DNA from 3 places in the Nocardioides scoriae genome. Region 3 is predicted to be linked to each of the others. Evidence: predicted binding sites of a transcription regulator. Region 3 holds the regulator's gene; each other region holds the start of a gene.
The links. The regulator HrcA, encoded in region 3, represses chaperone genes, less so after heat shock. The targets are predictions, from matches to a motif close to TTGGCACTCGNNNNNNNCGAGTGCCAA.
Positions count from the first base shown of each region.

Region 1: groL (chaperonin GroEL) is a predicted target of HrcA. The motif match lies at 1,337-1,363, and genes of this name have one in related genera.
Region 2: groES (co-chaperone GroES) is a predicted target of HrcA. The motif match lies at 828-854, and genes of this name have one in related genera.

Region 1 covers NZ_LT629757.1:3,578,548-3,580,812, reverse strand. The annotation lists gene groL (chaperonin GroEL) at 1-1,161, opposite strand, end outside; gene BLU55_RS16950 (APC family permease) at 1,390-2,265, opposite strand, start outside.
Region 2 covers NZ_LT629757.1:2,158,001-2,160,265, reverse strand. The annotation lists gene BLU55_RS10330 (class I SAM-dependent methyltransferase) at 1-791, opposite strand, end outside; gene groES (co-chaperone GroES) at 990-1,283, shown strand; gene groL (chaperonin GroEL) at 1,396-2,265, shown strand, end outside.
Region 3 covers NZ_LT629757.1:459,341-461,605, reverse strand. The annotation lists gene dnaJ (molecular chaperone DnaJ) at 1-344, opposite strand, end outside; gene hrcA (heat-inducible transcriptional repressor HrcA) at 380-1,402, opposite strand; gene BLU55_RS02180 (MBL fold metallo-hydrolase) at 1,496-2,265, shown strand, end outside.

The DNA.
Region 1 (2,265 bases), 940 kb from region 3:
GAGCTCGACCTCGGTGGCCGCGCCGACCTTGATGACCGCGACACCGCCGGCCAGCTTGGCCAGGCGCTCCTGCAGCTTCTCGCGGTCGTAGTCGGAGTCGCTCTTGTCGATCTCGTTGCGGATCTGGTTGACGCGACCGGCGATCTGGTCGGCGTCGCCGATGCCCTCGACGATGGTGGTCTCGTCCTTGGTGACGACGACCTTGCGGGCCTGGCCGAGCAGCTCGATGCCGGTCGACTCGAGCTTGAGGCCGACGTCCTCGGAGATGACCTGGCCACCGGTGAGGATCGCGATGTCCTGCATCATGGCCTTGCGACGGTCACCGAAGCCGGGGGCCTTGACGGCGACCGACTTGAAGGTGCCGCGGATCTTGTTGACGACCAGGGTCGAGAGGGCCTCGCCCTCGATGTCCTCGGCGATGATCAGCAGGGGCTTGCCCGACTGCATGATCTTCTCGAGCAGCGGCAGCAGGTCCTTGACCGTGGAGACCTTGGAGTTGGCGATGAGGATGTAGGGGTCGTCGAGGACGGCCTCCATCCGCTCCGGGTCGGTCATGAAGTACTGCGAGATGTAGCCCTTGTCGAAGCGCATCCCCTCGGTCAGCTCGAGGTCCAGCCCGAAGGTGTTGGACTCCTCGACCGTGATGACGCCTTCCTTGCCGACCTTGTCCATCGCCTCGGCGATGGCCTCGCCGACGATGGCGTCAGCGGCGGAGATCGACGCGGTCGCGGCGATCTGCTCCTTGGTCTCGACGTCCTTGGCCATCCCGAGCAGCTGCGCGGAGACGGACTCGACGGCCTTCTCGATGCCGCGCTTGAGCGCCATCGGGTTGGCGCCAGCGGCGACGTTGCGCAGGCCCTCGCGGACCATGGCCTGGGCCAGGACGGTGGCGGTGGTGGTGCCGTCGCCCGCGACGTCGTCGGTCTTCTTGGCGACCTCCTTGACGAGCTCGGCACCGATCTTCTCGTAGGGGTCCTCGAGCTCGATCTCCTTGGCGATGGACACGCCGTCGTTGGTGATCGTGGGGGCTCCCCACTTCTTCTCGAGGACGACGTTGCGGCCCTTGGGGCCGAGCGTGACCTTGACCGCGTCGGCGAGGGTGTTCATCCCACGCTCGAGACCGCGGCGGGCCTCTTCGTTGAAAGCAATCAGCTTCGGCATGCTCTTGGCGATTCCTCACGCTCAAGTGAATGGATGGCCGACCGCGTCGCCCGCGACGGACGGTCGGGACCGGGCCCGGTGAACCCTTCTCACCGGCGCTGCCTGACCTCGACGGGGACGGCCATGGGATGGTGCCGCTGTCACTCTCGGCATGAGAGTGCCAGCACCCCCATTTTTAGCACTCGCCCTGGTCGAGTGCAAACGTCGGGCCCACCTCGTGGGGACGGCTCAGACGACCTCGTCGCCGCCGAGCCGGGAGGTGACCTCGCGGTCCGAGACGCCGGGTGCGAGCCGCGAGTGGGTGCGGCCGTAGACGAAGTAGATGACCAGGCCCAGCGCGAGCCACACCAGGAACCGCAGCCAGGTCTCGACGGCGAGGCTGGCCATCAGGGCCAGGCACGACAGCGCGGAGGCGGCCGGCAGCCACGGCACCGACGGCGTGCGGAAGGGCCGCTCCATGCGGGGCTTGGTGCGCCGCAGCACCACGACCGCGATCGCGACCACCAGGAAGGCGAACAGGGTGCCGATCGAGACCATCTCGGCCAGCGTGGCCAGCGGGACGAACGCGCCCAGCAGGCACACGGCCGCCGTGGTCGCCAGCGTGATCCGCAGCGGGGTCTGGAAGCGCTCGTGGATGCGGCCGACCGACGCGGGCAGCAGGCCGTCGCGGCACAGCGCGAAGCCGATGCGACCCATGGCGACGATGTCGACCAGGATCACCGAGCTCAGGCCCGCGATGGCGGCGATGTTGATGAGGATCGACGCCCAGCCCAGCCCGACCTGGTCGAAGGCGTCCGAGATCGGCGCCCCCTCGGACAGGCCGGTGTACTTCACCATGCCGGTGATGACGAAGCAGACCCCGAGGTAGAGCACCGTGCAGACCACGAGCGTGCCGATCAGTCCCTTGGGCATGTCCTTGGCCGGCTCCTTGGTCTCCTCGCCGAGGTTGGCCACGGCCTCGAAGCCGCTGTAGGCGAAGAACACGACCGCGGCGGCCACGAACACCCCCGCGACGCCGTACGACGCGGGCTGGATGCCGGTGAGCAGCTGCCACAGCGGCTGCTTGAGGCCGCCGGCGTCCTCGCCGGGCTGGCTGGGGGGCAC
Region 2 (2,265 bases), 1.7 Mb from region 3:
TCGCGGGGGAGGTCCTCGTCGGTGAGCGTGGCCAGGCCGCCGTCACCGATGACCGTGGCCCGGCGCCGGGTGGTGGCCAGCCGCCCCGACCACAGGACGGCCTCCTTGACCTCGCGGTGGTCGCTGACCCACTCGGCCTCGACGTGGTCGGGCACCAGGTCGTGGGGCAGCCCGGGCGCCAGCTTGACGCAGGCGTCGCGCTCCAGCAGGCGCAGCACGAACGGCCACGGGGGCGTCCAGCCGTCGACGTCGAAGACCCGTCCGCGGGCCGAGCGGCGGGCCGGGTCGGCGTACGCCAGGTCGAAGGGGGTGGTGTCGACCTCGGTGCCGTCGGCGACCGCGACGGCGCCGCCGAGACCCAGCGCGTCCAGGTTGGCCCGGGCGACCTCGACCCGCAGCTCGTCGAGGTCGACGCCGGCCGCGGTGGCACCGGCGCGGGCGAAGGCGACCAGGTCGCCCCCGATGCCGCAGCCCAGGTCGACCACCGAGGCGGCCGAGGCGGCGCGGGCGCGGGCCGCGCGGTGGGCGGCCACCGGCGCGCGGGTGGCCTGCTCGAGGCCCTCGGGGGTGAAGAACATCCGGGCGGCGTCGTCGCCGAACTTGGCCACGGCCCGGCGCCGCAGCTCGACCTGGGTCAGCGCGGCGGCGACGTGCGCGGCCGAGGCGGTGCGCCGCAGGGCCGCGTGGCCCGCCAGCGAGCCCGACCGCGACCCCGGGTCGACCTCGGCGGCGCGCTCCAGGAGCCGTCGCCCGTCGGCGGTGAGCAGCCAGCGGAAGGCGTCGAGGTCCACCGCCCCATCCTGACGCATGGACGGACGCCCCCCGGCCTGGCACTCGGCTGCGGTGAGTGCTAGTTTCTGGATTGGCACTCTCCCCGTGAGTGTGCCAGCGCTTGTGAGGCGTGCGACCCCCGCGACGGCGCACTCAGCACAGGCGGCGAACTTCTCAGACACCCCCAGACAACTGCGTGGAAAGTGGAGGTCGACACCGTGTCGGTCAACATCAAGCCCCTCGAGGACCGGATCGTCGTCAAGGCCCTGGAGGCCGAGCAGACCACGGCTTCCGGCCTGGTCATCCCTGACACTGCCAAGGAGAAGCCCCAGGAGGGCGAGGTCCTGAGCATCGGTCCGGGTCGCGTCGACGACAACGGCAACCGCGTCCCCCTGGACGTCCAGGTCGGCGACAAGGTCATCTACAGCAAGTACGGCGGCACCGAGGTCAAGTACGCCGGCGAGGAGTACCTCATCCTCTCCGCCCGCGACGTCCTCGCCGTCGTCTCCTGATCCACCTCATCGGATAGTCCGAGACGATCGGCACCCCGCCACCGTGCGACCAGGTGTCGAACGTCTCGGACTATCGCCGTTCTGAGACCAACCGAAAGGAGCATCCACCGAGATGCCGAAGATCCTGGAGTTCGACGAGCACGCCCGCCGCTCCCTCGAGCGGGGCGTGGACGCCCTGGCCAACGCCGTCAAGGTGACGCTGGGCCCGCGCGGCCGCTACGTCGTGCTGGACAAGAAGTGGGGCGCCCCCACCATCACCAACGACGGTGTCACCGTCGCGCGTGAGATCGAGCTGGACGACCCCTTCGAGAACCTCGGGGCCCAGCTGACGAAGGAGGTCGCCACCAAGACCAACGACGTCGCCGGTGACGGCACCACCACCGCCACCGTGCTGGCCCAGGCGATGGTCCACGAGGGCCTGCGCGCCGTGGCCGCGGGCATCAACCCGATGAGCATCAAGCGGGGCATGGACAAGGCGACCGAGGCCGTGGGCAAGGCCCTCGACGAGGCCGCCCGCGACGTCGACGACCGCAGCGACATGGCGGCCGTGGCCACCGTGTCCAGCCGCGACGAGCACATCGGCGACCTGCTCGCGCAGGCCTTCGACAAGGTCGGCAAGGACGGCGTCATCACCGTCGAGGAGTCCAACACCATGGGCACCGACCTCGAGTTCACCGAGGGCATGCAGTTCGACAAGGGCTACCTGTCGCCCTACTTCGTGACCGACCAGGAGTCGATGGAGGCCGTCCTCGACGACCCGTTCATCCTGCTGCACCAGGGCAAGATCTCGGCCATCGCCGAGCTGCTGCCCCTGCTGGAGAAGGTCATCGCCGCCGGCAAGCCGCTGTTCATCCTGGCCGAGGACGTCGAGGGCGAGGCCCTCTCGACCCTGGTCGTCAACAAGATCCGCGGCACCTTCAACGCCGTCGCGGTGAAGAGCCCGGCCTTCGGCGACCGCCGCAAGTCGATGATGCAGGACATC
Region 3 (2,265 bases):
GCGTCCTGGCCACGGCGGGCGCGGGGCCGTGGGCCGCGGCCCTGACCCTGCGCCTGGCCGCCGAAGAAGGCGTCCATGATGTCGGTGAAGGAGAAGCCCGCGCCCTGGGCGCCGCCCCCGCCGCCACGGCCGAAGGGGTCGCCGCCGAGGTCGTACATCCGGCGCTTCTCCGGGTCGGAGAGCACCTCGTACGCCGCCGAGACCTCCTTGAACCGCTCCTGCGTGGAGGGGTCGGGGTTGACGTCGGGGTGCAGCTGACGAGCCAGCCGGCGGTAGGCCTTCTTGATCTCGTCGGCCTCGGCGTCGCGGGAGACGCCGAGGATCTCGTAGGGGTCCTGGCTCACGGGTGCTCTTCCTTGTTCGCGGTGACGGGCCTGGATCAGGCCTGGTCGAGGATGGTGGAGACGTAGCGGGCGACGGCGCGCACGGCGGCCATCGACCCGGGGTAGTCCATGCGGGTGGGACCGACCACGCCGAGGGATCCCACGATCTCCTCGCCGGGGCCGTAGCCGGTGGCGACCACGGAGGTGGACGCGAGCTCCTGGTAGGGACCCTCGTGCCCGATCCGCACCGTGATGGCGTCGGCCGTGGTGGCCTCGCCGAGCAGCTTGAGCAGCACGACGTGCTCCTCCAGCGCCTCGAGCATCGGCTTGATCGAGCGGTCGAAGCCGTCGCCGAAGCGGGCCAGGTTGGCGGTGCCGCCGACCACGACGCGCTCGTCGGTGCGCTCGTTCGACATCGCCTCGACCAGGGCCGCGCCGATGACGGCCACGGGGGTCCGGTCACCGGGCTCGACCTGCTGGGTCAGCTCGCCCAGGGCGGTCGCCGCCTCGGTGATCCGCTGGCCGGTGGCGGCCAGGTTGATGCGCAGCCGCAGCGCGGCCAGCGTGTCGGTGTCGAGCTCCTCGGGCAGCTCCACGACGCGCTGCTCGACGCGGCCGGTCGAGAGGATCAGCACCAGCAGCACCCGGCTGCCGCCGAGCTGGACCAGCTCGACGTGGCGCACCGTGGAGCGCGCGAGCACGGGGTACTGCACGATCGCCACCTGCTGGGTCAGCTGGGCGAGCAGCCGCACCGAGCGCGAGATGACGTCGTCGAGGTCGTGGGCGCCCTCGAGGAAGCGGGAGATGGCGCGCTTCTCGGCGGCCGACATCGGCTTGACCTGGGTCAGCCGGTCGACGAAGAAGCGGTAGCCCTTGTCGGTGGGGATGCGGCCGGCGCTGGTGTGGGGCTGGGCGATCAGCCCCTCCTCCTCGAGCGCGGCCATGTCGTTGCGCACGGTGGCGGGCGAGACACCGAGGTGGTGGCGCTCGACGAGCGCGCGGCTCCCGACCGGCTCGCGGGTCGCGACGTAGTCCTCGACGATGGCTCGCAGCACGGCGAGCCGACGGTCCTCCTGCATCTCGCCTCCTGGGTCCACGCGTGGGTACCCGTGCACGTTGGCACTCCGGTGCACGGAGTGCCAAGTCTACGCAGGGCGCCGTAGGGTCGAGCCGTGTCGGACCCCACAGCCAGCTCCCGTTTCGTCGAGGTCGCCGACCGCGTGTGGGTGGCCCGCTACGACTGGTTCGACGTCAACGTCAGCGTGGTCGAGGGCGAGCGCGGACTGCTCGTCGTCGACACCCACGCGTCCCGCGCGGCGGCCGAGGAGGTGCTCGTCGACCTGCGGCGGCTCTCGGCGCGCCCGGTGGTCGAGATCGTCAACACCCACGTGCACGTCGACCACGTGCTGGGCAACGGCGCGTTCCGGGCGGCGTACGGCGCGGTGCCGGTCACCGCCCACGAGGAGGCCGCGGCCGCGCTGCCCGAGCAGGCCGCCGCCGCGCAGGCCCACGCCCGCGGCTCGGACGACCCGCGCGAGCAGGGCATCGCCGACACCGAGGTCGTGGTGCCGGACCACACCTTCTCCTCGGTCACCGCCATCGACCTCGGCGACCGCGTCGTCGAGCTCGTCCACCCGGGCCGGGGCCACACCTCGGGCGACCTGGTGGCGCGCGTCGAGGGCGCCGACGTGCTGCTGGCCGGCGACCTGGTCGAGGAGGCCGGCAACCCCGTGTGGGGCGAGGACAGCTGGCCGATGGACTGGCCGCTCAGCCTCGACCTGGTGCTCAGCCTGGCCGGGCCGGGCACGGTCGTCGTCCCGGGCCACGGCGCGCCCGTCGACCTCGACTTCGTCACCGAGCAGCGCTCGGCGATCGGGGTCGTGGCCGAGACGGTCCGCGACCTGGCCGGCCGCGGCGTACCCCTCTCGCAGGCGCTGGACAC